Regions from separate parts of the Paenarthrobacter sp. 10N417 genome, predicted to be linked through region 1. Evidence: predicted binding sites of a transcription regulator. Region 1 holds the regulator's gene; the other holds the start of a gene.
The links. The regulator HrcA, encoded in region 1, represses chaperone genes, less so after heat shock. The targets are predictions, from matches to a motif close to TTNGCACTCGNNNNNNNCGAGTGCNAA.
Positions count from the first base shown of each region.

Region 2: a site for HrcA is predicted at 4,172-4,198, ahead of groES (co-chaperone GroES). Genes of this name have one in related genera too.

Region 1 covers NZ_JBFTIL010000018.1:40,632-50,300, forward strand. Annotated here, with positions in the region: gene AC1DCM_RS19730 (PhoH family protein) at 1-1,009, opposite strand, end outside; gene AC1DCM_RS19735 (GerMN domain-containing protein) at 1,465-2,337, shown strand; gene AC1DCM_RS19740 (16S rRNA (uracil(1498)-N(3))-methyltransferase) at 2,384-3,157, opposite strand; gene dnaJ (molecular chaperone DnaJ) at 3,160-4,287, opposite strand; gene hrcA (heat-inducible transcriptional repressor HrcA) at 4,346-5,353, opposite strand; gene AC1DCM_RS19755 (DUF3097 domain-containing protein) at 5,528-6,379, shown strand; gene AC1DCM_RS19760 (DUF4870 domain-containing protein) at 6,515-6,928, shown strand; gene hemW (radical SAM family heme chaperone HemW) at 6,957-8,186, opposite strand; gene lepA (translation elongation factor 4) at 8,187-9,669, opposite strand, start outside.
Region 2 covers NZ_JBFTIL010000007.1:81,434-101,617, forward strand. Annotated here, with positions in the region: gene tsaD (tRNA (adenosine(37)-N6)-threonylcarbamoyltransferase complex transferase subunit TsaD) at 1-208, shown strand, start outside; gene AC1DCM_RS10380 (glutamate--cysteine ligase) at 220-1,371, opposite strand; partial or broken gene AC1DCM_RS10385 (ribosomal protein bL36) at 1,485-1,565, shown strand; gene AC1DCM_RS10390 (shikimate 5-dehydrogenase) at 1,605-2,417, shown strand; gene AC1DCM_RS10395 (THUMP-like domain-containing protein) at 2,424-3,650, opposite strand; gene AC1DCM_RS10400 (hypothetical protein) at 3,719-4,147, shown strand; gene groES (co-chaperone GroES) at 4,338-4,634, shown strand; gene groL (chaperonin GroEL) at 4,719-6,332, shown strand; gene AC1DCM_RS10415 (helix-turn-helix transcriptional regulator) at 6,655-8,328, shown strand; gene AC1DCM_RS10420 (hypothetical protein) at 8,497-8,853, shown strand; gene AC1DCM_RS10425 (flavin-containing monooxygenase) at 8,886-9,995, shown strand; gene AC1DCM_RS10430 (acyltransferase family protein) at 10,143-12,245, shown strand; gene AC1DCM_RS10435 (acyltransferase family protein) at 12,242-14,368, shown strand; gene guaB (IMP dehydrogenase) at 14,624-16,135, shown strand; gene AC1DCM_RS10445 (ABC transporter ATP-binding protein) at 16,237-18,126, shown strand; gene AC1DCM_RS10450 (GuaB3 family IMP dehydrogenase-related protein) at 18,179-19,315, shown strand; gene AC1DCM_RS10455 (glycerol-3-phosphate dehydrogenase/oxidase) at 19,388-20,184, shown strand, end outside.

The DNA of each region.
Region 1 (9,669 bases):
CCGAAACGATGTCTGCAACCAAACGGTGCCGGACGACGTCCGCAGCCTCCAGGATGGAGAAATTGACGTCCTCGATCCCACTGAGGATTTCCCGTACGATCCGCAGTCCGGAGGTGGAGCCAAAAGGCAGGTCGATCTGCGTTACGTCTCCTGTGACAACCATCTTTGAGCCGAATCCGAGGCGGGTCAGGAACATCTTCATCTGTTCAGGAGTGGTGTTCTGGGCCTCGTCCAGGATGATGAATGCGTCATTGAGCGTCCGTCCACGCATATAGGCCAACGGTGCGACTTCAATGGTGCCGGCAGCCATCAGCCTGGGAATGGACTCCGGATCCATCATGTCGTGCAAGGCATCGTAAAGCGGCCGCAGGTAGGGATCGATCTTGTCGCTCAGCGTTCCCGGCAGGAAACCCAGCCGCTCCCCCGCCTCAACAGCGGGCCGGGTCAGGATGATCCGGCTTACTTCCTTGAGTTGGAGGGCCTGCACGGCCTTGGCCATGGCGAGGTATGTTTTGCCAGTACCTGCCGGGCCAATACCGAAGATCACTGTGTTGGCATCTATGGCATCCACATAGTTCTTCTGATTCAAGGTCTTGGGCCGGATGGTCTTGCCGCGGCTTGAAAGAATGTTGTGGGTAAGGACATCCACGGGATTCTGGACCGACTGTGTCCTCAGGAGGGAAACGAGCTGCTGCAGGACATCAGGGGTAACGACCGTTCCCCTGGCTACCAGTCCGCGGACCTCTTCAAGGAGGCGCATGATGCGCGGGATGACCGTGGACGGACCGGACATGGACAATTCATTGCCGCGAACGTGGAAGTTGACGTCCGGGAACTGCTCCTCGATGTACCGCAAGGCTTCGTCATGGCTGCCCAATGAGTGAACCATCTGATCGGAGTTGTCGAACGTGACGATTTCCGTGCGCGTGCCCGGTAAGGTGTGCGGGAACTCGGTGGTGGCTGGGTTCCCGTTTCCGGTCCGCAGCCGCCCATTCAGGGATTCACTCATAGTGGTGGCCGTGCGGCCTCTTCTCCTCCGGTCGGATAACAGTTGGTCCATCGTTTCGACAACGGGACTGGCTCAACCGCCAGGCCATATGCCGGAATGCCTTCAATCCTACGCCAGCCCGGCAGACCTCGGGCGTTCGCCCGCGGATCCTCTGCCGTATCCTCCCCGCATCCTCCCCGCATCCTCCCCGCGAGGTCGTCCCTCGACTGCGACATTTTGTCTCAACTCGGCATCAAGCGGGTATCAATCCTGTTTCAGTTGCCGCCAGTGCCCGCAAACCCGGCCAGCCGCCGTCGACGATATGCCAAGCTGGCAGAGCGGGTAGTCAGACTACGCGCGTTCGACGGGCCGGCGAGAACCACCGGCCACCAAGGCAAGGAACCCCCATCGCGCAGTCAGTAAGCCATCAGCCCGGCGGGCGAAAGCGGAAAAAGTCCGCGGTCGCAGCGCCTGCGATGCTTGCTGTCCTTTTGCTGACCGGCTGTATCGCCAACGGCGGACCCACTCAAACTACGTCCAGTGCGCCGCCAGTCAGCGTCCAGGAAGCTCCGGCCAGCAACGCTCCCCTGGAGACCACCCAGGCGTCCACGAAGATCCCGGTCTACTGGATTGGGCGGAGCAAGGAAGATGTCTACCTCTACCGCGAATTCAGGGACATCTCCGGCGATGGAAACCCCGTCACCACTGCGCTGCGCATCATGATGGCCGAAAAGCCGTTGGACCACGACTTCTTCACCCCGTGGCAGGACCCCGGCAGCTTGGCAACATCCATCTCGGGCAAGAACGTGATCACCGTTGATATTTCCCGGGATGCCTTCAACTCCAACCTTGATGCAGGCATGGCGCAACGGGCTGTACAGCAGCTGGTCTACACTGCCACGGCAGCAGCTTCGTCGTCAGGCCTGATCAACTCCGGGCAGCAAATCCAAGTGGTCATCCTGGTCGACGGTCACACTGATTTCATGGCCTTCGGCCAGGTACGGCTCGGACAACCAATGGCAAGGGACGCTTCCTTGGTGGCGCCACTATGGATCATCGACCCGCAGGAGGACACCTCGCTCCCGGCCGGCGTGGTCAAGTTCAATGGCCGCAGCACTGACAGCTCCAAGCCGGTCAGCTGGCAGATCCTCCGGGACAACGGCAATGGCGAAAAGGCCAGCCTGCTGACCGGCCAGACAAAAGCCACAGGAGAGCCGGGACAATTCGGCGTCTTCTCCTTCAATGCGACCCTGAAACCAGGGAAATACGAATTGCGCGTGTCCCAGGTTCAGGACTCCGGGCAAGCAGACACATCCACCACCGATACGCGACTTTTCAGCGTCGGCTAGAGCCGGCGTCGCGCATTAGCTGGCGTTGCCTGGAAGGCGACACAGCCTACCAGCGGCCCAAGACATCGGAGGCGAGTACGACGGCGGCGGGTCCCGCCGTCGAAGACCTCAGGACGTGGTGCCCCAAGAGAGCCGTGACCGCCCCGGCGTCGCTGAGGCGCGTCACCTCGCGTGGCGAGATGCCGCCTTCCGGCCCCACGATCAAGAGGACTTCACGTGGTGAATCCAGGCCGCCGGCCTGAGCCACGATCGGCGCTTCCAGGACGGTCCGCAAGGGGTTCTTGGCGTCCTCGTGAAGGATTACAGCCAGGTCCGCGGCGGCAACAGCCTTTGCCAAAGCCGCGGAATCCAGGATCGGACGCACCTCCGGTATCCACGCCCTGCGGGCCTGCTTCGCCGCGGCAGTGACCACAGACTGCCACTTCGCGTGGGCCTTGGCAGCGCGATCCCCCTTCCAGCGGACGATGGATCGCTCAGCCTGCCAAGGAATCACCGCATCTATGCCCAGTTCGGTGGCCGTTTCAATGGCCAACTCGTCACGGTCACCCTTGGCCAACGCTTGGACCAGCACCAAACGCACGTTCGGCTGATCTTCGAAAATCACCTCGGATGCTGTGACGGACAAACTTCCAGGTCCAACCTCTGCGACCGTGCCTGTCAGGCGGGCTCCTGCGCCATCGGCAATGTCCACGGCCTCACCGACAGTGAGCCTCTTCACGGTAACGGCATGCCGGGCTTCTGCACCGTCGATGACGAACAACGCGCCCGGCTCAACACCGGACAGGCTCCCGGCAGGCGCGAAGAAGACGGGATTGCTCACCGCTACAGGTTACCGAGCTTGTCCCGCAGCTTGGCGAACATGCCGCCGCTGGCCACGAGTTTTCCTTCGCTGAACTGCTCGCCGCGCAACTTGGCAAGCTGCTGCAGGAGCTCTTCCTGTGCCGGATCCAGCTTGACCGGTGTCTCAACGTGCAGGTGCACCTTGAGATCGCCTCGGCCATAGCCCCTGAGGTGGGTAACGCCCAACCCGCGAAGCGTGATGACCTCGCCGGACTGGGTGCCGGCCTTGACATCAATCTCCTGGGGCCCGTCGAAAGTTTCCAGGCTCAGTTCCGTGCCCAAGGCGGCGGCTGTCATCGGAACGCTCAGTGTTGCGTGCAGATCGTCGCCTTCGCGGATATACGTGGAGTCATTGTTGACGCGGATCTCTACGTAGAGGTCGCCCGCAGGTCCGCCAGCTGGTCCTGCTTCGCCCTGTCCGGAGAGTTGGATGCGCGTACCTGTCGCAACACCGGCAGGAACCTTGATGGTGAGGGAACGCCGGCTGCGGATACGGCCCTGCCCGTTGCACTCGTTGCAGGGATCCTTGATGACCGTACCGAAGCCCTCACAGGAACCACACGGCGCCGTGGTCATGACTTGGCCCAGGATGGATCGAACGGCCCGCTGGACTTGGCCGCTGCCGCCACAGATGTCACAGCGCTCCGGGTGTGTGCCCGGCCGGCAGCAGCTGCCATCGCAGGTGGGGCAGACGACAGCCGTATCAACTTCGAGCTTCTTGTTGACACCAAACACGGCGTCCTTGAGGTCGATGCGGACACTGATCAGTGCGTCCTGGCCCCGGCGCACACGGGAGGCCGGACCAGCGTGCCCGCCGCCACCGCCGAAGAAGGTATCGAAGATGTCCTGGAACGCGAAACCCTGGCCGGAGTAGCCGCCACCAAAGCCGTTGTCAGTGCCATTCTCGTTACCGGTGGCATCGTAGACGCGGCGCTTTTGGGGGTCGGACAGCACTTCGTAAGCATGCGTCACGGCCTTGAACTGCTCCGCGACATCCTCCCCCGGGTTGACGTCCGGGTGAAGCTTTCGCGCCAACTTGCGGTACGCCTTTTTGATCTCTTCCCCGGTGGCTTCCGGAGAGACTCCCAAAACGTCATAGTGGCTGCTCAAAGTCTGTATCTCTTCCTTGTTATACGGTTACACGGCGATTCTTACCTCGGGGCTTGCGTCAGCCGCCGAGAATGCGGGAAAGGTAACGGGCCACGGCGCGCACGGCAGCCATGGTGGTGGGATAGTCCATCCGGGTTGGTCCGAGGATTCCCACCTTGGCACCGGAGCCGTACCCCGTTGCCACGACCGAGGCCTCGGCCAGGCCATCGTAAGGATTCTCGCGCCCGATGCTCACTGTCACGCCGCGGGGATCATCCCCCATATCGGACAACAACCTAAGCATGACAACTTGTTCCTCAAGAGCTTCCAGCACTGGCCCAATACTCAACGGGAAATCGACATTTGAGCGGGCAAGGTTGGCTGTTCCGGCCATGACGATGCGCTCTTCGCGGCTGGTGTCGCTGAGGGCTTGGAGACCATGGGCAAGATGCTGCGCGAGTCCCCGAAGCTCCGGCGGGCACAGCGCCACTACGGAAGGCAACACCTGCGGCAGCAGTGCCAGCTGGGTTCCAGCGATGCTTCCCAGGAACCGGGAGCGAAGGGCCATCAACGCCTCATTACTTACATCGGAGCCAGCCTCGATGACCTTCTGGCCAACGCTTCCTGTATCTGCGATGAGCACCACGAGCACCTGCTTTGGCGCCAGGAGGACAAATTCAACGTGACGGACCAGGGCACGGTTGGAGTGCGGGTACTGAACGACGGCGACCTGGTTGGTCAGTTGCGACAGTAGCCTGACCGTGCGCTCAAGGATGTCATCGAGGTCGTCCGGCCCTTCAAGGAGCGAGTGGATGGCTCGACGCTCCGCGGCGGACAACGGTTTGACCTGCGAGATGCGGTCCACGAACAGCCGATAGCCCTTGTCCGTGGGGATGCGGCCTGCGCTGGTATGCGGCGCTGCGATGAGGCCTTCTTCTTCCAGCACAGCCATATCGTTCCGGATGGTGGCGCTGGAAACGCCCAGATGGTGCCGCTCCACAAGTGCCTTGGATCCAACAGGCTCACGGGAATGCACATAATCCTCAACGATTGCGCGCAGCACTTCAAGCTTGCGTGGCTCACTCATTGCAACACCTCCTGACGACTGTCCGGGCCTTTATCGGGACGGATAAACAGCACTCACTTAGCACTCAACATGCCCAAGTGCTAACAAGTCTAGTATGAGCCAGCACGTTGCTAGCATTGAAACCGCCCGCGGGAGTTATTCCCAGCACAACCAGCACAGAGGGGTATGAAGTCCTTGGCTTTCGATACGTGGGGCCCGCAGGATCTGTCCGCTCCTGCCAAACGCCAACTCCCCGAGGTAGCCGTCCAGCGCGGGATGGTCCTTGAAGACGTCCAGTCCGGCTGGGTGGGCGAAGTCACACGGGTGGAGAAATCGGGGGGAATGCACATCGTCTCCCTTGAGGACAGGCGTGGCAAAACCAAGTCGTTCCAACTCGGGTTCGGTTTCCTGCTTGAAGGGCAGGCCATCCGTCTCATGCCTCCGGCAGCAAAGGCTCCTGGTTCGCCTGTGCAGTCGGGTCGAACGGCATCCGGGTCCGTCAGGGTCCTGGGCCATCGTGCACAGGTGGCCAAGGCGAGCCGTATTTGGGTGGAAGGCAAGCACGACGCCGAACTGGTGGAGAAAGTCTGGGGCGACGACCTCCGCATTGAGGGCATCGTCGTAGAGCCACTCCACGGCGTGGACGACCTCAAGTCAGCTATCGCCGCATTCTCGCCCGGGCCAGGGCGCAGGCTCGGGATCCTGGTAGACCACCTCGTGGCAGGCTCAAAGGAATCACGCATCGCCGCAGAAGCCATGACGGTGCCCGGAGCCGCCGGAAACGTCCTGATCGTCGGCCATCCGTATATAGACGTCTGGCAAGCCATCCGGCCAAAAGTGCTGGGTATTGAGCGGTGGCCGGAAGTTCCACGAGGCACTGACTGGAAGACCGGGATACTGACCGCGTTCGGCTGGCCGCACGAAACCGCCGAAGACATTGGACTCGGCTGGCAGCGCCTGCTTGGTGCGGTACGCAGCTACGCCGACTTGGAAGCGTCGCTGCTGGGAAGGGTAGAGGAAGTCATCGATTTCCTCACCACTGCCTGACCGTCTTGTCCTGAATTACGTTTCCTCAATGCACTTTTCGCAGGGACGTAACGGGGCGTTGGTCCCGGGATGACCCGGAACCCAGTATTCTGGGACAGCAACACTGCAGCATCTTTAAAGCAAAGGGAAGACACCGTGGCAGAGAACGCTCCTGAAGAACCGGGCAGCGCCGCAGGCCAGCCCCAGTACCATGGCGCGCCCGCAAACGCACTCCCACTGACGGCAAGCGAAGACCGGCAGTGGGCCACCCTTGCGCACTTCGGGGGAATTCTGGGATGCCTGCCGTCCCTGTTGATCTATCTCATCTTCCGTGATCGCGGGCCATTTACGGCGCAGGAATCCAAGGAAGCACTGAACTTCACGCTTCCTCCGACCATCGCGGCAGTCCTGGCAAATATCCTGGTTCTGCTTCCCGTCGTGGGCAATATCTTTGCAGTCATCGCCACGGGCATCTGGGTAGCCCTGACGTGCTTCTCAGTCTCGGCTGGTATCCGCGTCAATCACGGACAGCCCCACCGCTACAAGCTCAACCTGCGCTGGATTAAGTAGTCCAAGGCTTCCAGGATTCTGCAGACGATTAGTCCGGCAGAATCCTGCGCACCACGGCGTCGGCCAGGAGCCGGCCCTTAAGGGTAAGAACCAGGCGCCCCTTGAAGGCCGCACCCGGATCCACGAGTTCTTCAGCGATCAGTCCTGCCATCGCATGGCGGCCAACTTTGTCCAGCGCATCAACGGACAGACCTGTACCGAGCCGGGCCTCAAGCATGATGCGCTCGACTTCCCGGGTTTCGGCGTCAAGGGTTTCCCTACCAGCTGCCGGCGAGTCTCCTGCAGCCAGACGGTTGGCGTAAGCGGTGGGGTGCTTGACGTTCCACCAGCGGACACCGCCCACGTGCGAGTGAGCGCCCGGACCGATCCCCCACCAGTCATCGCCCCGCCAATAGGCAAGATTGTGACGGCAGGCCTGTTCAGGCGCTTTCGACCAATTGCTGACCTCGTACCATGTCAGCCCGGCTTCCGAGATCAATTTGTCGGCGAGCTCATATTTCGCGGCGTGGTCGTCGTCGTCAATTCCGGGAACTTCGCCGCGGCGGATTTGGGCCGCCAGCTTTGTGCCGTCTTCCACGATCAGGGCATAGGCGCTGATGTGATCGGGTTCGTAGGACAGGGCGGTCGCAAGGGACAGTTGCCAGTCCGCCATCGACTCTCCCGGCGTGCCGTAGATGAGGTCAAGGCTTACGGCCAGGCCCGCCTCGCGCGCCCACTGGACCACCAGCGGAACGCGGCTCGGGGTATGGGTCCGGTCCAGCACTTTGAGGACGTGCGGTACCGCGGACTGCATGCCAAAAGAGACGCGCGTAAAGCCTGCATCCGCCAGCACCTGGAGCGACTCGGGCGTTACGGAGTCGGGGTTGGCTTCGGTGGTCACCTCGGCGCCCGGTTCAAGTCCCCACTGCACGACGGCGGCACGAAGGATACGAGCCAAGTCCTCGGCAGGGAGCAACGTGGGTGTCCCACCACCGAAAAATACAGTGCTCAGTGGGCGCTTCGGCAGACCGGAGGCATCCATGGCGGTGGCTGCAAAGGCCAGTTCAGTGACAGCCGTGCCTGCGTAAGCATCCTGCGACGCCCCACCACCCAGCTCGGTGGCCGTGTAGGTGTTGAAATCGCAATAACCGCACCTCACCGCGCAGAAGGGGATGTGCACGTACAGGCCGAACTTGCGGTGCTCGACGCCGATCAGCACCTGCGGAGGCAACAAACCGTCCGCAGGTGCAGGGTCGCCCAAAGGGAGGACGCTGGGCATTTACTTCTTTGCCTTGTCCTTGGACTCGTCGGTGGTCAGCGCAGCGATGAAAGCTTCCTGAGGCACTTCAACGCGGCCCACCATCTTCATGCGCTTCTTGCCTTCCTTCTGCTTCTCGAGCAGCTTGCGCTTACGGGTGATGTCACCGCCGTAGCACTTGGCAAGAACGTCCTTGCGGATGGCCCGAATGCTCTCGCGGGCAATAATGCGAGATCCGATGGCAGCCTGGATGGGCACCTCGAATTGCTGACGCGGGATGAGTTCGCGCAGCTTGCCGGTCATCATGACACCGTAGGCGTAGGCCTTGTCACGGTGGGTGATGGCACTGAAAGCATCCACCTGCTCGCCCTGGAGCATGATGTCCACCTTAACGAGGTCGGCAACCTGTTCGCCGTCGGCCTTCCAGTCCAGCGAGCCATAACCGCGCGTCTTGGATTTGAGGATGTCGAAGAAGTCGAACACGATTTCCGCCAAGGGCAGGCGGTACCTGATTTCCACACGGTCCTCGGAGAGGTAGTCCATACCACCCATAACGCCGCGGCGGCTCTGGCACAGCTCCATGATGGCGCCAACAAACTCGTTCGGTGCCAGGATGGTGGCTGAGACCATAGGCTCGCGGACCTCGGAGATCTTGCCTGTGGGATATTCGCTGGGGTTGGTCACGTGGATCACCTTCTTGTCCTCCAGCGTTACCTCGTACTCCACGTTGGGAGCTGTGGAGATGAGATCGAGGTTGTACTCGCGCTCAAGACGCTCACGGGTGATTTCGAGGTGGAGCAGACCCAGGAAACCAACACGGAAGCCAAAGCCCAATGCGGCGGACGTCTCGGGCTCATAGACCAGAGCGGCGTCGTTAAGCATCAGCTTCTCGAGGGCATCGCGGAGCACGGGATAGTCAGTTCCATCAAGCGGGTACAAACCCGAGAAAACCATGGGCTTGGCATCGGCGTAGCCGCTGAGCGACTCCGACGCCGGCTTGGCGAGGTTGGTAACGGTATCGCCAACCTTGGATTGGCGGACGTCCTTAACTCCGGTGATCAAGTAGCCGACCTCGCCCACACCCAAGCCCTTGGAAGGTGTGGGCTCCGGGGAGCTGACGCCGATTTCCAGGAGTTCGTGAGTGGCGCGCGTGGACATCATCTGGATCCGCTCACGCGGGTGCAGCATGCCGTCCACAACGCGAACGTAAGTGACCACGCCGCGGTAGGTGTCATAGACGGAGTCGAAGATCATGGCCCGGGCAGGAGCATTGGCATCGCCCACGGGAGCCGGGAGGTCACGGACAATTTTGTCCAGCAACGCTTCCACGCCTACTCCGGTCTTGCCTGAAACCTTGAGGACATCTTCCGGGTCTCCGCCAATAAGGTTGGCCAGTTCCGCCGCATACTTCTCAGGCTGGGCTGCCGGGAGGTCGATCTTGTTCAGCACCGGGATGATGGTGAGGTTGTTCTCCATCGCCAGGTAGAGGTTGGCAAGTGTCTGG
Region 2 (20,184 bases), on a different contig from region 1:
CAACTCAAGGCTGCGTGAATTAACCGGTCAACGGTGCGTGTCGGCGGGCATCAAGCTGCACGTGCCGCCGCTGGATCTCTGCACGGACAACGGTGCCATGGTGGCAGCGCTTGGAGCTCAACTGATCATGGCAGGGATCGGGCCCAGCGGAATCGCCTTCGCGCCGGATTCCTCCATGCCGGTTACTACGGTGTCGGTGGCGGCGTAAGTACCCTGGACCTAAGCGTCCGGGCCTTTGCGCATCTGCTGCACGAGATCCATGACCACTGCCTGCAGGTCCCCGTTGTGTTCAGCGGCCACGCGGCGCTGGCGCTGGTAACTGGCGCCGCGTTCGATGATCTTCAGGACATCGGCCAGTTCCTCAGAGCACCCGAGCTTGGCTGCCACGGGTTCCAAGCGTGCGACGGTTTCTGCCAGGTGCTCGGTGACCAACTGCTCGTTGCCCTTGGCATCGAGGATGATGATGGCTTCCATGCCATAGCGGGCGGCACGCCACTTGTTTTCCTGGACGTGCCATGGCGGCATCGTGGGGATGCTGCCGCCGGCGTCGAGGATGGAGGAAAACTCGTCCACGAGGCACTGCGTCAGTGCTGCGATCGCGCCCACTTCCTCGAGTGTGGCGAGGCCATCACAAATGCGCATCTCGATAGTGCCCAGGTTGGAGACGGGTCGGATGTCCCAACGAATTTCAGAGGTGGCATCGATGACACCTGTGGTGAACATGTCCTGGACATAGGACTCGTACGCTTCCCAGGTTTCGAACTGGAACGGCAAGCCAGCGGTGGGGAGCTGCTGGAACATGAGGGCGCGCTGGGATGCGTAGCCGGTTTCTTCGCCGGCCCAGAAGGGGCTGGAAGCGCTAAGGGCCTGGAAGTGCGGGAAGTAGTTGACCAGGCCGTCCAGGATGGGGAGTACTTTGTCCCGGCGATCGATGCCCACGTGGACGTGGACTCCGTAGATGACCATTTGGCGTCCCCACCATTGGGTCCGCTCGATCAGCTTGGCGTAGCGCTCCTTGTCGGTGACCGGCTGGAGCAGGGGAGGGCTGAAGGGATGGCTGCCTGCGCAGAACACCTCGACTCCCATGGGATCTGTGACTTCGCGGACAGCGGCGAGAGAGCGGCTGAGGTCCTCTTTGGCTTCCTTGACCGTTTCGCAGATTCCGGTAACGAGCTCCACGGTATTCAGGAGCAGTTCGCGCTTGATATGGGGGTGTTCGTCGTCTTCGTTGAGGTCCGGGTGGTTCGCGGCCACGCCCTTGAGGACGTCGTTCGCGACTGAGACCAGTTCCCCGGTGCGTGCATTGACGAGCGCCAACTCCCATTCCACACCCAGTGTCGATTGCCTGGATGGCGCAAACTCAATCTGCACGTAGTCCCCTCGTTGCTTGTTTCTGCTGGAGTTTCAGCTGGACGCAACCCGCTGCGGGGCCGTCAGCGGTCGGCTCAAGTCTAGTGCAGCCGGAGCATGCGTGATTGCTGGCGGGTGCGCAGATCGTCCGGCGGCGTTGGCGCACATTCGTCATTATCAAGAACAATCCGCGCATGAAGGCCCGCCAGGGCTAAGAGAACGGCAGCGTAAAGAGACCGTTGTTTAATGGGTGAATGCCAATCCTGAACAAAGACATGTCCCTGTGCATTTCGCTTGCGGCCCGGCCCAGCAACATCGGGACCCGGTTCCACAATTATTTGTACGATCTGCTCGGACTGAACTTTGTCTATAAGGCTTTCGCCCCAGCGGACATCACTCTTGCAGTGGCTGGCATCCGCGGCCTCCCCATCAGGGGAGCCGCGGTGTCCATGCCCTATAAGGAAGCTGTCATCCCGCTGGTTGATGTAATGGATCCATCGGCAAGGGCCATCGACTCGGTCAACACGATTGTCAATGACGACGGCGTCCTCACGGCCTACAACACCGACTACATAGCCATTGCCCGCCTGCTGAAGGACCACAAAGTACCCAACAGCCACACGGTGCTGCTGCGTGGAGCAGGAGGAATGGCAAAAGCGGTGGCCGCAGCTCTCCGCGATGCAGGCTTTACGTCCGTGACAATCGTGGCCCGCAACGAAACCACCGGACGTGCGCTCGCGGACCTTTATGGTTTCGGCTGGCAGGACGACGTCAACGGATCAACGGCGGACCTCATCATCAATGTCACGCCGTTGGGGATGGCGGGCGCGGACGAACGGGCACAGTCCTTTGACGACGCAACCATTGCCGCTGCGAAGATAGTGTTCGACGTCGTCGCCCTCCCCTCCGAGACACCGCTCATCACGGCGGCCCGTCAAGCAGGCAAGCCGGTGATCACCGGAGCCGAAGTCATCGCCATCCAGGCGGAGGAACAGTTCGTCCTGTACACGGGCGTCCGCCCGAGTGCAGACCAGGTCCGCGAAGCCTCGGAGTTCTCCCGCCGCTGACGTGGCCTAGAACGTCACAGGCTCCACCACCACGGCCACTCTTTCCTCGCCAATCCTGGTGAGGACCAGGGTGGCCGTTTTTGCGGGCTTGGTCTCGCGCTTGGATGGAAGCAGTTGTTTGCGCAGTTCTTCCGGAGTGACTGCCGTGCCGCGCTTCTTGATGTCCAGCACCGTGATGCCGTTCGCTTTGACCCAGGCTTTGAGCGCCTTCACGTTGTAAGGCATCACTTCCAGCACCTTGTACGCGCGGGCAAAAGGCGAGTCATGGAGTTCCGGGGCGCAGATGTAGGCGATATGTTCGTCCACCAGGTGCCCGCCAAGGCGTTCTGCGACGTCGGCCACCAGCCCTGCGCGGATGACCGCACCGTCCGGTTCGTAGAGGAATCCTTCTACAGGCCCGACGGCGGCTACCGGGCCGCCGTCGAAATCCTCGCCGCTGGTGAGCTCGGCAGCGCCCTGGGGGCCGATGACAAGTGCCGCGCGCCGAACCCCGGGGCGGGCCACCGCGTTGAACCACAAGGTGACCTCAGTGACGTCGCCGCCTACCGAGACCCACTGCGCTTCACAGTTCGCCGGAACCGAGTCGTGCGGCATCCCGGGACCCATCTTGACTCCCACTGCCCGGCCGGCCGCGGCCAGGCCTTCAACGAACGACAACGGGGGAGAGAACGCTTCCGGATCCCAGATCCTCTTGGTTCCGGACGTCGAGGTTGTGCGTCGTGCGGGGTCCAGCCACACGCCGTCGATCCCGTCCAGGTTCACTGATGTGGCATCGGAATGCACCACCGTGGCGTGCGGGAAGGGCATGAGGTTGATGGTGGCACAGGCGGCAGTGGTTTCGTCCATTTCCACGGCGGTCACGGCAATGTCCATGGAGGCCAAGGCCATGGAGTCAGCTCCGAGGCCGCAGCCGAGGTCGGCTACGTGGGAAATGCCGGCCTTGGCAAAACGCTCGGCGTGCCGGGCCGCGACGTTGAGGCGGGTTGCCTGTTCGAGTCCGGCCTGGGTGAACAGCATCTGGCGGGCAAACTCGCCGAACTTTGCTTCGGCGCGGGTCCGGAGCCGGGACTGCGTCAGTACCGCGGCCACGAGTTCAGGGGAGTGGCCTGCTTTTCGGAGGTCGGCGTTAACGCTGAACGCTTCGTCTTCGCGGTACGGCCCCAGCGAGGCAAGGAGTTCCCATCCTTCAGTGGTCAGCAAGGGTGCGATCTGTTCCTGCGGTGCGTGAGACATGGGATCAAGCCTAACGGCGCCCGCCATGACGCCGTGAGTTGGGAACCAGCGACGATAGGGTTGTTTTCATGGAAGACAACGCAGTTCCGCAGCCCTCCGACACAAACAACCCGGGCGGGAACCACTCCACTGCCCCGGGAGCTTCAGAGCATTCCTCCGGTCGATCCCTCGTGGCTTTTGCCCGTCCTGCCTTGATCGCGGGGGCCGTGATCGCTGTAGTCTGCATTGGCCTGCTGATCGTCATCTTCGCGTTGGACTCATTCAACGCTGCGGCGTACTCCGTGACGGGCAAGAGCGTGAATGACGCTACTGATGAAGCCCGCGACATCCGGGAGCTCTACAGTGGAGCCCGTATTGGCGGGATTATCGCCTTGGTGATTTCCGGCGTCGTGGCCCTGGCGGCCGCCGTCGTGCTGTATTTGAACCGCGGAACCGCCCCTGCAGATGAGGACGACGACGGCGAAGACTACGATTTGGACGACCTCACCGGTCGGTAACGGGAGTTCACTCAGGACGAAATTCTGGCACTCACCTTGACCGAGTGCTAACGCTTACATAGAGTCGTGTTAGCACTCTCCCCCGGAGGGTGCTAATCACGCCAGGCGTCACCGGCACCGCGACGACGGTTGCACGCCACGGCACCCTAGTTCTTAGTCCATGAATCAGCTCATGAAAAGGAGAGTCCGAGTGTCGGTCTCGATTAAGCCTCTTGAGGATCGTATTGTTGTTCGCCCGCTCGAAGCAGAGCAGACCACGGCTTCCGGCCTGGTAATTCCGGACTCCGCGCAGGAGAAGCCGCAGGAAGGCGAAGTTGTTGCAATCGGCCCCGGCCGCTTCGATGACAACGGCAACCGCGTGCCGGTTGACGTAACTGTTGGCGACGTCGTCATCTACTCCAAGTACGGTGGAACCGAAGTCAAGACCGGCGGCAACGAGTACCTCGTTCTGTCCGCCCGCGACGTCCTTGCGATCGTCGTAAAGTAACTTCCTGGAGCCCCGCACCGCAGCCGCGTTGGAATCATTCCGACCTTCTGCGGTGCGGGTTTTCTGTCTTGAAAGGACACAACCATGGCAAAGCAGCTTGCTTTTAACGATGCTGCCCGCCGGTCTCTTGAGGCCGGTATCGACAAGCTCGCCAACACTGTCAAGGTGACGCTTGGCCCGCGCGGCCGCAACGTCGTGCTGGACAAGAAGTGGGGCGCTCCCACGATCACCAACGATGGCGTGACGATCGCCCGCGAAGTTGAGCTTGACGACCCCTACGAGAACCTTGGTGCACAGCTGGCCAAGGAAGTAGCCACCAAGACCAACGACGTCGCTGGCGACGGCACCACCACCGCTACGGTGCTGGCGCAGGCACTGGTCAAGGAAGGCCTGCGCAACGTTGCTGCTGGTGCCGCTCCTGGCGAGATCAAGCGCGGCATCGAGGTTTCCATTGAAGCCATCGCAGCCCGCCTCCTGGAGAACGCAAGCGAAGTGCAAGGCACCCAGGTTGCCAACGTTGCCGCCATCTCCGCACAGAGCGACGAAATTGGCGAACTGTTGGCCGAGGCGTTCGGCAAGGTGGGCAAAGATGGCGTCATCACCATCGAAGAATCCTCCACCACCCAGACCGAACTCGTCCTCACCGAAGGCATGCAGTTCGACAAGGGCTACCTTTCCCCGTACTTCGTCACTGACGCAGAACGCCAGGAAGCTGTCCTCGAAGACGCCTTGATCCTGATCAACCAGGGCAAGATCTCTTCGCTGCAGGACTTCCTGCCGTTGCTGGAGAAGGCGCTGCAGGCCTCCAAGCCGCTGTTCATCATCGCCGAAGACATCGAAGGCGAAGCCCTTTCCACGCTGATCGTCAACCGCATCCGCGGCACGCTGAACGTTGTGGCCGCCAAGGCTCCGGGCTTCGGTGACCGCCGCAAGGCCATGCTCCAGGACATTGCGACGCTCACGGGCGCCCAGGTTGTTTCCCCGGACCTTGGCCTGTCGCTGGACACTGTTGGCCTCGAGGTACTGGGTACGGCACGCCGCATCACGGTCACCAAGGACAACACCACCATCGTTGATGGCGCCGGAACCGAGCAGGACGTTGCCGACCGCGTGGCCCAGCTGCGTGCCGAACTCACCCGCACGGACTCCGACTGGGACCGCGAGAAGCTGCAGGAGCGCCTGGCCAAGCTGGCTGGCGGTATCGGCGTTATCAAGGTCGGCGCAGCCACCGAGGTTGAGCTGAAGGAAAAGAAGCACCGCATCGAGGACGCCGTTTCCTCCACGCGTGCTGCCCTTGAAGAAGGCATCGTTTCCGGTGGCGGTTCCGCCCTCATCCACGCCCTCAAGGCGCTGGATGAGTCCCCGGCCGTCAAGGCACTGGAAGGTGACGCAGCAGCAGCTGTTGGCATCGTCCGTCGCGCCTTGGTCCAGCCGCTGCGCTGGATCGCCCAGAATGCCGGCTTCGATGGCTTCGTCGTCGTTTCCAAGGTCTCCGAACTCGAAGCCAACCACGGCTTCAACGCCAAGTCCGGCGAGTACGAGGACCTGATCGCCGCTGGCGTGATCGACCCCGTCAAGGTCACCCGCTCCGCACTCCGCAACGCCGCTTCCATCGCTGCCCTGGTTCTCACCACCGAGACCCTGGTTGCCGAGAAGCCGGCTGAGGACGAAAACGCACACGCAGGCCACCAGCACTAACAGCCTGTTCGAAAAAGCCCTGGTCACTCGTGGCCAGGGCTTTTTTCTGCCCTCTTGCGCTTCCCGATGTCGGCTTCCCGGCGTCCGGTTGTGGCGTGGGCGTGTGGCGTCCCGACCTTCTTTGAACCTCAGGCGCCCGCCATGCAACCGAAAAAGGGTGACAAAGTGGCATCTCGGGACCAGAGACGGTCAGGAACCCACACGGCGCGTCAGGGATTCGTGGAGCCATTGTGGGCTTACGACGGCGGCGGTACCCTGACGCTAATACGGCCGCTTGGGTGCGCCAACCGGGTTGCTCGCGGTCGCAGAATGAGTGTGGACTATGCCGGTTACAGCCTTGGATCTGGGACGCTCCGCGTTCTCCGAGCACCGCTGGAGCGATGCACTGGATTGCCTTGCCCGGGCGGACACGGAGGGCGGACTTCTACCCGAGGACATTGAAGTCGCGGCCTCCGTGGCCATGCTGTTGGGCAAGGACTCCGAAGGCGTCGCCTACCTGACACGGGCGCACGATGAATATGTCACCGTAGGAGACATGGCTGCAGCCGCCCGTTGCGCAACGTGGCTGGTGCTGTTCCTCATGGACATCGGGGAGCCAGCCCGCAGCTCGGGCTGGATGTCCCGGGCGAAGCATTTAGTGGAAGAACTGGACGAGCCCACCGAAGCTGAAGGCTACCTCCTGATTCCGTCAGCGCTGGGAGCCTTGTACGGAGGAAATCCTGAAGCCAGCAATGAGCTCTTTGGCCGCGCCTTGGCAGTGGGGCAGCGATTCCACGACAAGGATCTGATGGCACTTGGACGGCTGGGCCTGGGCACGGCCAGCATCACCCTTGGATTCCCGGACAAGGGCTTGGAGATCCTGGATGAAGTCATGGTTTCCGTGACGGCGGGGGAAGTATCGCCCATCCCTTCAGGCATCATCTACTGCTCCGTCATCGGCAGTTGCCGCCTGGCGTTCGACGTCCAGCGTGCCCATGAATGGACCGCCGCGTTGGAACGCTGGTGCGGGGACCGGCCGGACATGGTGATGTTCAGCGGGCAGTGCCAGTCCCACAGGGCAGAACTGTTCATCCTCCATGGCGCCTGGGATGACGCCATAGCAGCCGTCCACATTGCCCAGGACCGCTCGCGCCGCGGCGACCCGGAAGCGGCCTGGGGTGCGTGGTATCTGCAGGGCGAGATTCTGCGTTTGAAGGGCCAATTTGATGAAGCCAGCGCGGCTTATGCCAAGGCTGCAGAGACCGGCTTCGAAGCTCTCCCCGGACTCGCGCTGGTGCTGGCAGGCCAGCAAAAAGTGTCCCAGGCCCAAGCCATGTTGCGCAGGGCCATGGCAGGCTCGGACCCCGCCAACCGACGGCGGTTGCTTCCCGCCGTCGTCGACGTCGAGCTTGCCGCTGGTGACCTTAAAGCGGCAAGGGCCGCGGCTGACGAACTCGCGGCTCCGGTCCTTGAAACGGGCAGGCCCCTGGAACGGGCGCTTGCGGCGCAGGCGGAAGCCCAAGTGCTGCTCGCAGAGGGCAAGGCGGGCGACGCGCTGGTGGCCTCAAGAAAGGCATGGCGGCTCTGGTACAGCCTTGAGGCACCGTATGGCGCCGCCAGCTGCAGGGTGTTGACGGGCCGCGCCTGTTCGGAACTGGGCGATCCCGACTCTGCCGCCATGGAATTCGAAGCAGCCACAGCCGAGTTCGCTGAACTCGAAGCAACGCCTGCTGTAACTGAGGTGCTGGGCCTTACTGCGGGACGAGGCAGTGCGGGAGCCGGCGGGGCGGGAGGTGTTGGGACTGGTTCTGCGCCCACCGCCCATGAACTTACAAACCGTGAACTGGAAGTCCTGCGGCTTGTCGCCGACGGAAAAGCCAACAAGTCCATTGCCCGGGAACTGTATCTCAGCGAAAAAACCGTTGCCCGGCACGTCAGCAATATCCTCAGCAAACTCTCCTTGCCCTCCAGGGTTGCTGCGACCAGATACGCCTTCGAACACCACTTGACCAACTGATCTTCTCTCACATCCCACAGCCTTTCTCCCGATCTTCTCTCACGTCCTGCGGGGTTTCTCCCGTTGTTCTCTCACGTCCCGACATGCGCATAAATACCCATGCCCCATCCAGCAGGATGCGTCATTTGGCCGACGCGGCAGAGGGTGCCGGACTCCTAGTTTGGGCTTATGAACATTCCACTGCTCGCCGGCACCGTATCCACCGTGCTCTTTGCATCCAGCATGCTGCCCATGTTGGTCAAGGCAGTCCGCACCAAGGACCTGGCCTCCTACAGTTTGAGCAACATCACTTTGACCAACATCGCCAACGCCGTGCATTCCTTCTACGTCTTCGACCTTCCGGCGGGACCCGTGTGGCTGTTGCACTCCTTTTACGTGGTGACGTCGGTCTTGATGTTGGTGTGGTGCCTGCGGTACCGGAAGGCTCCGGCTGAAACCCCAGCAACTGCAACCCCAGCAACTGCAACCCCAGCAACCCGGGGTCACTTAAGGCCCATGTCGGCCCCTGCCATGGGCCATAAGTGACCCCGCGTTGGATTAACGAGAAAGGAAATGCCATGAAAAATGCTAGTGATTCGCAGTTCGATACTGTGATCGTGGGCGGTGGCCAGGCCGGCTTGGCGCTCGGCTATTGGCTGGCCAAAGGACACCACAACTTCGTCATCCTTGATGAGAACGCCAGGACCGGGGATTCGTGGCGTCAACGCTGGGATTCGCTTCGTCTCTTCACCCCGGCTAAATACGACGGATTGCCGGGCGCACCTTTCCCAGGGGACCCGTTGGCGTTTCCCAGTAAGGATGAGTTGGCGGACTACCTCGAACAATATGCACGGCGGTTCAGTCTGCCCGTGATCCACGGAGTCCGTGTTGACGGGGTGACGCAACAGGGTGATTGCTTTCTTGTGAGCTCCGGTGACCGGTCTTGGATCGCCAACAACGTAGTGGTTGCTACCGGTGGATATCGCCTGCCTAAGCGGCCGGCATTCGCCACTGAGCTGGATCCCGGCATCGTGCAGCTTCACTCGCAGGAGTACAAAAACCCCGGGCAACTCCAACCTGGGCCAGTGCTCGTGGTGGGGCTCGGCAATTCCGGCGCGGAAATTGCCCTTGAAGCCAGCAGAACGCACACCACGTTGCTGGCTGGCAAAGCCAGTGGCGAACTCCCTGTTCGCCATGGACGCGCCGCGGCCCGGTTTGTCCTGCCTGTGATCCGGTTCGCAGGACTTCACGTCCTGACCCTTAATACCCCGGTTGGCCGGAAGGTGGCGCCGGCATTCAAGATGATGGCGGCACCTTTGATCCGGACACGCACCAAGGATCTGCGTGACGCGAAGGTGGAACTGCTGCCGAGGATAGCCGGGGTAAAGCAAGGTAAACCGGTGCTGGAAGAGGGCCGGACTTTGGATGTGGCGAACGTCATTTGGTGTACCGGATACCGGGAGGATTACTCGTGGCTGAAGCTCCCGTACCAGAACGGCGATGGGATTCCGACCCACAAGAGGGGAGTGGTGGAATCTGTGCCCGGTCTCTACTTCCTTGGCCAGGAGTTTCTGTTCGCGGCAGTTTCGGCAACACTTCCAGGAGTTGGCCGTGACGCCCGCTATCTGGCACGCCAGATCACAGCAGACCGGCAGTTCACAGCTGAGCGTCGGCCGGCTTTGGCATAGTGGCTGACCTTCAAAAAGAAGTGCCCGCAGCACAGGCAACGCACAGTTTCATCTTTGCAAACGCATAGTCCAACCTGAGCTAATAGACACTCGTAAGGCGGTTCCGCAGGCCGGCCCAACTGGGGTCGGCGCCCGGAACAGCGTATGATGGATGCTTTGTGCAATAGCCTTGAGGAACTGCCTAACGTGACTACATCAACGATCCGACCGCCCGCCCGTCCCAACAGGCGGGCTACCGGTCCCGTTGTAAAGTCCACGTTCCGACCCGAAATCCAGGGCCTGCGCTCCCTCGCTGTGCTCATGGTTGTGAGCTACCACATCTGGATTGGGCGGGTGTCAGGCGGGGTTGATGTCTTCCTGCTGATCTCGGCCTTCCTCATGACTCTTCAGTTCACGAGCCGCTTCAAACAGCGGCGCCCGATGGACTTGCTGCGGCACTGGCTGCACTTGTTCAGGCGCCTGCTCCCGGCAGTGGTGGTTGTCCTCTTTGGAACACTGGCTGCTACTTTTGCTTTCCTGCCTCCCACCCGCTGGGTGGAAGTGGTCAATCAGGCTTGGGCCTCTTTGTTCTACTACGAAAATTGGCTGTTGCAGACTCTCGCGGTGAATTACTACGCCACGGACCACAGTCTCGCCAGTCCTGTGCAGCACTTCTGGTCACTTTCCATCCAGGGCCAGGTGTTCATTCTCTGGCCGGTGATCTTCGCCGTGATGGCGGTCATCTGCCGCAAATTCGATCTCCGGTACCGGGCCTCGCTCGCGTACGTTTTTGCGCTCATCTTCGTCGTTTCCCTGACGTACTCCATTATTTTTACGGCCAACAACCAGGCTGTGGCGTACTTCGACACCTTCGCCCGGCTTTGGGAGTTCGCCCTCGGAACACTTGTTGCCCTGATCCTGCCTGCCCTGGACTTTTCCAAACCTGTCCGCGTGGCGATGGGGTGGATCGGCGTTGCCGCCATGCTTACCTGCGGCATCCTGCTGCAGGTCCAAACTGCGTTCCCCGGCTTTGTTGCGCTCTGGCCCACGCTGGCTGCCGTTGCAGTGATTGCAGCGGGACAGACCGGTAGCCGCTTCGGCGTGGATCGGATCCTGAGTTCCAAATTCCTGGTACGTCTTGGCGATAACTCCTATGCCCTGTATCTCTGGCACTGGCCTATCCTGGTGATCGCCCTGGCTTGGAGCGGCAAGGACCACGCCGGGTGGCTGTCCGGCACCGCGATTGTGGCGTTGGCATTGGTCCTGGCCTTCCTGACCACGAAGTTCGTGGAGAAGCCATTCCGGGAGTGGAAGTGGCCGGAGGTGAAACGTCGCCGCGCAGCCATCTCCATCGCCGTCTGCCTGGCCGTGGCGTGTGCGCCGTTGCTCGGCTTCCAGTACAAGCAGTATCTGGACCAGAAGGCCGCTGACACGCAGGCATTCAACGACAACCCTGGAGCCCATGCCCTCCTTCCAGGCTATGTAAACCAAGTCGGCAAGGATGCCAAGACACTTCCCACGGCAGAACAGTTGCCTGAAGACTGGGCACACCTGGGTGGGACGTGCGAGGGAGTTTCCAAGCCGGAAGACAAGACTCTGCAGGAGAACTGCCAGCAAAACGGTGTGGGCGATGACGCCACCAAGAGCATTGTGGTCCTAGGCGACTCCCATGCCCAGCAGTGGCTGGCCGCACTCGGCCCTCTCGCTGAGGCTGAGCATTGGAAGGTCACGGCCCTCCTGTTGGGCGGTTGTCCGTTCATGCCGGAGAACCCTGACGCTGACCAGCACTGCAATGATTTCAACTCGGCGGCTTTCAAATACGTGGCATCCCACACCCCGGATTCCGTGTTCATGGTGGGCACCAAGGCGGCCCCCTCATCACCGGATGAGGAGTTGGTGTACGGCTTTGAGCAGTCCGTCACCAACTTCAACGACCTCGGCATCCAGGTGGTGGCCATTCGTGACAACCCACGGTACGACCACAATGTCACCGAGTGTGCCCTGTCCAAGGGCGTGGACAGCGCTGACTGCAAGTCTGACCAGCATGACGTCCTGGCTGCGGAGAGCCCCTTCGCGGCCGAACAGGGAAAGTTTGGAAATGCCGCATTCCTGGATATGACGGATCTCCTCTGCAATGGTGTCCAGTGCCCCAGCGTCATAGGAAATGTGTTCGTCTACCTGGATGACAACCACCTGTCCAAGACCTACGTCACCAGCATGGGCGAGATGTTCGACGAAAGGTGGTTTGCCGCGACGGGGTGGGCGCAATGAGCGGACAGGTGAAAGCAACAGCACCTTTGGGTGGCAAGCCCACTACAGCGAAGCCCACTACAGCGAAGCCCACGACGGCGGAACGAACCTTCCGCCCGGAGGTCCAGGGACTGCGTGCCTTGGCTGTGTTGATGGTGGCGGCTTACCACATTTGGCTCGGCCGGGTGTCCGGCGGCGTAGACGTCTTTTTACTCATCTCGGCTTTCCTGATGACCCTGTCCTTTACGCGGAAGCTCGAAAACCGTAAGCCCCTGAGGCTCCTGCAGCACTGGCTCCATGTGTTCAACCGGCTGTTGCCCGCGGTCGTCGTGGTCCTGCTGGCAGTCCTGGCCGGAACCTGGGCCTTTATCCCGCAGAGCCGGTGGCCGGATGTGCTCGCCGAGGCTTGGGCCTCCCTGCTGTACCGGCAGAACTGGCAGCTCGCGGATTCTGCCGTTGATTACTATGCGCAGGACCATTCCGGAGCGAGTCCCCTGCAGCACTTTTGGTCCCTGTCCGTGCAAGGCCAGGTCTTTATCCTGTGGCCACTGATTTTCGCAGCGGTGGCCCTGCTGCAGCCGCAACTTGCAAAGCTGTTCCCAGGCCGCAAGGCCACAGAACACCGGCAGCTGCTGTTCATGGCGTTCGGCCTGGTCTTTGTGGCCTCGCTGGTCTATTCCATCGACCAGACTGCCCACAATCAGGCGTATGCGTATTTCGATACCCGGACAAGGCTGTGGGAATTTGCGCTGGGTTCCCTGCTGGCACTGGCTCTCCCGTACCTCAAACCAGTTCAGCGGCTTCGGGTATTCCTGGGTTGGGCGGGGCTGCTCGCCATGCTCTCGTGCGGCCTGATCCTGACGGTGGACCGTTCCTTCCCGGGATTCGTGGCTCTCTGGCCAACCCTCGCAGCCGCGGCGGTTATCGTTGCGGGCCAGAGCAACAGCCGATTTGGTGCTGACCGTGTGCTCAGCTCAAAGCCCTTGGTCCTGGTGGGCAACAATTCCTACGCCCTGTACTTGTGGCATTGGCCGGTCCTGGTGTTCTTCCTGCTCGTCACGGAGACCACCAGCCCGAACCTCCTGCAGGGCTTGGGCATCATGGCAGCGTCGATGGCGTTGGCCGTTGCCACCACCCGGTACGTCGAGGTGCCCATGCGCCGCTGGCAGTGGCCGGACGCCCGGTCCTGGCGGGCCGCCGTCGTCATTGTTTCCTGCGGTGCGCTGCTGGCACTGCCGATGACCGCCTGGCAGGGTGCCATCGCCGCCGAAAGCGTGGCGATTGCGGATCAGCCAAAAGAACTGACGCCCGGTGCTGCAGCGCTGTCGCCTGAGTTCGCGGGCCAACCGACGCCTGAGGCAATGATCATTCCCGCACCCGCCGCCATGAAGGATGAATGGGCGGACATCGATGGCCTGTGTACTGGCGCCAACGTGCCGTCAGATCCGTTGCTGCAGGGGTGCCTCCAGAATGCAGAACCCGAAGTCGTGACCAAGAGGATCGTGGTGCTCGGCGATTCCCATGCCCAGCAGTACATGGCCGCCCTGGGCCCCATCGCCAAGGAGCATGGCTGGGAAGTGGTAACTCTGCTGAAGGGGAATTGCCGGTTCGGTGCCGACTCTCCTGAGCGCACCAGTGACTGCAACGACTTCAACAAGGCGAGTGCGGCTTACGTCATGGAACACAAACCCGATGCGGTGTTCACCGTGGCGTCTCTGACTCATGTGACGGCCCCTTTCGAGACCGAAGTGCCCGGCTATTTGGAAGGCATCAAGCCCTTCACGGATGCAGGAATCGACGTCGTGGGCATCCGTGACAACCCGCGGTTCAGCATCAACATGCCCGAGTGCGTGCAGAAGAAGGGCCCTGACTCGCCCGACTGCAACCCTCCGCTGGAAGATTCCCTGGCTGCGTCCTCGCCTCTGGACGACTACGCGGGCAAGGTGGATCGGTTGTACCTGATGGACATGAGCGACTTCATCTGCGAACGGGGCACGTGTCCGGCAGTGGTGGGGAATGTGTACGTCTACAAGGACGATAACCATCTCACCAAGACCTATGTGCAGAGCATGATCCCGATGTTCGAGGAGCGGCTCCTCGCCGCGACGGGCTGGTCCGACTCGACTGGTCAGTCCGGGCGCTAGCCTCGCCGCCCCGCGGGAGCACGGAACGCACGACGCCGACCTTCCGCCAGTGCTGTTGCTCACACTCAGGCGCCGCGGAATATGGCGATGGCCGCCGAGGTTCTACTATTTATTCAATACCCGAAGCACCTTTGCCTTGCAGTACCTCATGCATAGGCCAATTAATGCACAGGCCAGTCCCGTAATGACGGGCTGGTCATCAGTTGCAACCCCTACCAGTTAAAGCCCCCAGAACCCAGGTAAGAGGCCGCACTCATGACCCAGCCCGAACACGATCCCTTCGGCTTCGTAGGCCTGACCTACGACGACGTCCTGCTCCTCCCCGGACACACCGATGTCATCCCTTCTGACGCGGACACGTCCTCCCGGATTTCCAAGCGCATCACAGTGCAGACGCCGTTGCTTTCCGCTGCCATGGACACCGTCACGGAGTCCCGCATGGCCATCGCCATGGCCCGCCAGGGTGGTCTGGGCGTCGTGCACCGCAACCTGTCCATCGATGATCAGGCTGAGCATGTGGACCGCGTCAAGCGGAGCGAATCCGGCATGATCACCAACCCGCTGACCATCGGCCCGCAGGCCACGTTGCAGGAACTGGACGAGCTGTGTTCCCGCTACCGCGTCTCCGGCCTTCCCGTGGTGGACACCGACGGGCGGCTGCTGGGCATCGTCACCAACCGCGACACCCGGTTCATTCCGGAATCTGAATTCCCGCTGCGCAGCGTCAGCGATGCCATGACCAAGATGCCGCTCATCACCGGCCATGTGGGCATCAGCCGCGAGGAAGCCTCGCACAAGCTGGCCACCAACAAGATTGAGAAGCTCCCGCTCGTTGACGAGCAGGGCCGTCTCAAGGGCCTCATCACCACCAAGGACTTCACCAAGGCAGAGCAGTACCCGCTGGCCACCAAGGACGACGAAGGCCGCCTGCGCGTAGGCGCTGCCATCGGCTTCTTCGGCGACGGTTGGGAACGCGCCATGAAGCTCATCGACGCCGGGGTGGACGCACTCTTCGTGGACACCGCCAACGGCCACTCCCAGGGCGTGCTGGACATGATCCGCCGCCTGAAGTCAGACCCGATTGCTGCCCACGTGGACATCATTGGTGGCCAGGCAGCAACCCGTGAAGGAGCCCAGGCCCTGATTGACGCTGGTGCCGATGGCATCAAGGTCGGTGTGGGCCCAGGCTCCATCTGCACCACCCGTGTTGTAGCCGGCGTTGGCGTTCCCCAGATCACGGCCATCTACGAATCCGCGAAGGCTGCCATCCCGGCAGGCGTGCCGTTGATTGCCGACGGCGGACTCCAGTACTCGGGCGATATTGGCAAGGCACTGGTTGCCGGCGCGGACACCGTGATGCTCGGCTCACTGCTGGCTGGTTGTGAAGAGTCTCCCGGCGAGCTCATCTTCGTCAACGGCAAGCAGTTCAAGAGCTACCGCGGCATGGGCTCCCTTGGCGCCATGCAGTCCCGTGGAAAGAACACGTCCTACTCCAAGGACCGCTATTTCCAGGCTGACGTGTCCGGTGATGACAAGCTCATCCCGGAAGGCATCGAAGGCCGCGTCGCGTTCCGTGGTCCGCTGGCATCGGTGGCCTACCAGCTGGTCGGTGGCCTCCGCCAGACCATGTTCTACACCGGCGCCCCCACGATTGCCGAACTCAAGGCACGCGGCAAGTTCGTCCGGATCACTCCTGCCGGCCTGAAGGAATCGCACCCGCACGATATCCAGATGACGGTGGAGGCACCCAACTACGGTTCCCGCTGACATCAGTTTCTTAAACAGCTGTTCCCCGTGGAAGCCTCCACGGGGAACAGCTGTTTAAGGGCCGCAACGGAAATGTCTGTGGGGAGGAATAGGCTGGGGACATGTCCGAAAAGCCCGCACAACCGCGGCACCCGGAGTCAGTCCGGCTGAATTCAGTCCAACCCGGCAAAGCGCCCCGCAAGCTTGCCCTCCGGCCGTACGCACGCGCCGTCGGGCAGGTCCTGAAGGTGAGTTTCAAGGCATCGCCGATTGCAGTCATCATGAAAGTGGCTGGCTCCCTGATTTCGGCCACGCTGCCGCTGGTAACCACCTACTTCGCCGCGTTGACCACCACGGCGTTGGCCGCCGGTTACGCGGGAGATCCCGACGCCGGTCCGCGGGCGGTACTGTACGTCATCATTACTGCCGCGCTGGGACTGTTTTGGGGCGCCTTCAGCAGCGTCGACCGATACATCCAGCAGTTGATGAGCTTCAAAGTAGGCGCGATCGTCGGCGACATGATGTACGAGCGCTTCCTGGCACTGGAGTTCTGGCGCTATGACGACAAAGAAACGGTGGACCTCTACGATCGCGCCAAGCGGTTCTCCGATTCCTATGCGCGGGTCCTGGACCGGATCGCGGCCATCTTTACGCAGTTGGTTTCGGTCATCCTGGCAGTCGGTGCGCTGTTGTTGGTCAGTTGGTGGATCGCTGTCATTGTCCTTATAGCGATCGTCCCGAGCGTCTACTTGCAGTTCAAACTCTCACGAGAGCAAATAGCGCATTGGAATACCCAGGTGGATTCCCGGCGTCAACGGCGAATGATCGAGACCAACCTCCTGAGGCCCCAGCACATTGCCGAGATGCGGCTCTATGGAATCGTGGGCTATTTGATGGACCTGCGGTCCCGGCTTCGGGACGCTGACGAGCGCCGGCGGCTGGACTTCCAGAAGCGCTACATCCCCAAGCAACTCGCAGCGGACGCCCTGCAGTATGGGGCCGAAGTAGTGTCGTTGATCTGGGTGGTGGGACAAATCATTGCCAGGGCACAGGCGGTAGGGCAGTTCCTCTACATCCAACAGATCGTCAGCCGGGCCCTGTCCACCGCCAGCAACCTGGTCTCGTCGCTGAGTTCCATTGACGAAGACCTTGCCAACCTCAAAGACTACGAGCTGTTCATGGCGCTTCCGGTGCCCAGCGGCCACGAACCTCCCTTGGTGAAGTCGCCGTCCGTTGTGGAAATGCGGGATATCCGCTTCAGCTATACGGGGAGTGACATTGAAGTTATCAAGGGCATTTCCCTGACCATCAGGGCAGGCCAGCACATTGCGATAGTTGGTGAGAATGGCGCAGGAAAGTCCACGCTGATCCGGATCCTGGCCGGTCTCTACCGGCCGGATTCAGGCCGAGTATTGCTCGACGGCGTCGATCTCACCGGAATCGACGTGACCAGTTGGCACCGGCACCTTGCGGTCCTGAGCCAGGAATTCCTGAAGTATGAATTCGCTACGGCTGCGGAGAACATCTATTTGGGCGATGTCGATCAAGCCCGGGACGAGCAACGCATCCGGAGGGCAGCCTCAGATGCCGAGGCCATGGAATTCATCAACAAGCTGCCCAACGGCCTGGAAAACCATGTGAGCAATTGGATGGAGGATCCACGCGGGCGCAAGGGGAGTGGGCTCTCAGGCGGGCAATGGCAGCGATTGGCCATGGCACGGAACTTCTACCGGGATGCCTCCTTCATGGTCATGGACGAACCGACGTCGGCCATCGATGCTTTGGCTGAGCACCGGATCTTCACCCGGCTTTTCGCGGACCGGAACAGCACCATCATTGCCATCAGCCACAGGCTGGCCACCATCGAAAGGGCAGATGTTGTGTACATGCTCGAAGATGGCCGGATTGCCGAACAAGGAACGCACAAGGAGCTGGTGGCATTGAGGGGCCGCTACTTCCGGATGTTCGAATCCCAGCTCACTGTGGAAGAGACCAGCCAGAACACCCCCTAAGAGCAGCTCGGAACAAAACGGTGGCTTGGTTTTGGTGGGATAAACTCGAGCAGTGACTTATGAGATTGAGATTGGCCGTGGCAAGCGTGGGCGTCGTGCCTACTCCCTGGATGACATCGCGATCGTTCCGAATCGTCGGACGCGTGACCCGAAGGACGTCTCTGTCTCCTGGCAGATCGACGCCTATAAGTTCGACATGCCGGTGATTGCCGCCCCCATGGACTCTGTGATGTCCCCGGGCACGGCCATCACTTTGGGCCGTTTGGGTGGTCTTGGCGTCCTGGACCTTGAAGGCCTCTGGACCCGGTACGAAAACCCACAGAAGGTGCTCGACGAGATCGCAGGCCTGGCCAACGAAACCAGCAGCCCGGCCGTCACCCGCCGAATGCAGGATCTTTACCAGGCACCCATTCAGCCAGAGCTCATCAGCTCCCGCCTGGCAGAGATCCGCGCCGCCGGCGTCACCGTGGCCGGCTCCCTGACCCCACAGCGCACCCAGGAACACTACAAGACCGTGGTGGCTGCCGGCGTCGATATCTTCGTCATCCGTGGCACCACGGTCTCCGCCGAGCACGTCTCCAAAAACCATGAGCCACTGAACCTTAAACAGTTCATCTACGAACTCGATGTCCCCGTGATCGTTGGTGGAGCAGCTGGTTACACACCGGCCCTGCACCTCATGCGCACGGGTGCTGCAGGCGTCCTGGTTGGCTTCGGTGGAGGTGCTACCACCACCACGCGCCGTGCGCTGGGCATTCATTCGCCCATGGCGTCGGCCATTTCAGACGTCACTGCGGCCCGTCGCGACTACATGGATGAGTCCGGTGGGCGCTATGTCCACGTCATCGCCGACGGCGGCATGGGCCGCTCGGGCGACATCGTCAAGGCCATCGCGATGGGAGCGGACGCAGTCATGCTGGGCAGTGCCCTCGCGCGCGCCGAAGAAGCTCCGGGCCGCGGCTGGCACTGGGGTCCGGAAGCGCATCATCTCGAATCACCCCGTGGCGACCGCGTCAACGTTGGCACGGTCGGATCCCTGGAGGAAGTCCTCTTCGGGCCCGGGCACCACACCGACGGTACGTCCAACCTCATTGGCGCTCTGCGTCGGTCCATGGCGACCACAGGGTACTCGGACCTCAAGGAATTCCAGCGCGTGGACGTCGTAGTATCCCCATACTCGGGCAACTAGGACTTCTGCCAATCGGACCGGCCAACAAGTAGGGTAGGGGACTACCAGCAGTTGCGTTTGAGGAGGGGTCCGATGAGCAATGTCGCAGGCGGTCCGCAGGTGAATTCTCCGGGAGCATTAAGCCCGGAATCCCGTGCCGCATCCATTGAAGTCCTGAAAGCCACTGCCGAACCCGGCAAGCAGTTGGACATCCTGATTGTCGGCGGAGGAGTGGTGGGGGCTGGAGCAGCCCTCGACGCCGTGACCCGCGGCCTCACGGTGGGCATAGTTGAGGCAAGGGACTGGGCTTCAGGGACGTCATCGCGATCATCCAAGCTCATCCATGGTGGCCTCCGCTACCTTGAAATGCTTGATTTCGGGCTGGTCCAGGAGGCCCTGCAGGAACGTGGTTTGCTGATCCAGCAGATCGCACCCCACCTGGTCCGCCCTGTGCCTTTCCTCTACCCCCTGACGCGCAGGTTCTGGGAGCGCCCCTATGTGGGCGCGGGCATCATGCTTTACGACACCTTGGGTCTCACTTCCGGACACAGCCGCGGTGTTCCCATGCACAAACACCTCTTCAGGCGCGGCACCCTCAGGGCGGCTCCCAGCCTCAAGGACGATGCCTTCGTTGGTTCCATCCGCTACTACGATGCCCAAGTGGACGACGCCCGTTTGGTGGTCAACGTGGTGCGCACCGCAGCCCACTATGGCGCCCATGCTGTGAACAGGGTGCGTGTGGTGGACTTCCTCCGGGAAGGCGAACGCGTGGTGGGGGCCAAGCTGGAAAACCAGGAAGACGGCAGCGTCTTCGAAGTGCGTGCCAAGCAGGTAGTCAATGCCACGGGCGTGTGGACTGACGAAACCCAGGCAATGGTTACGGATCGGGG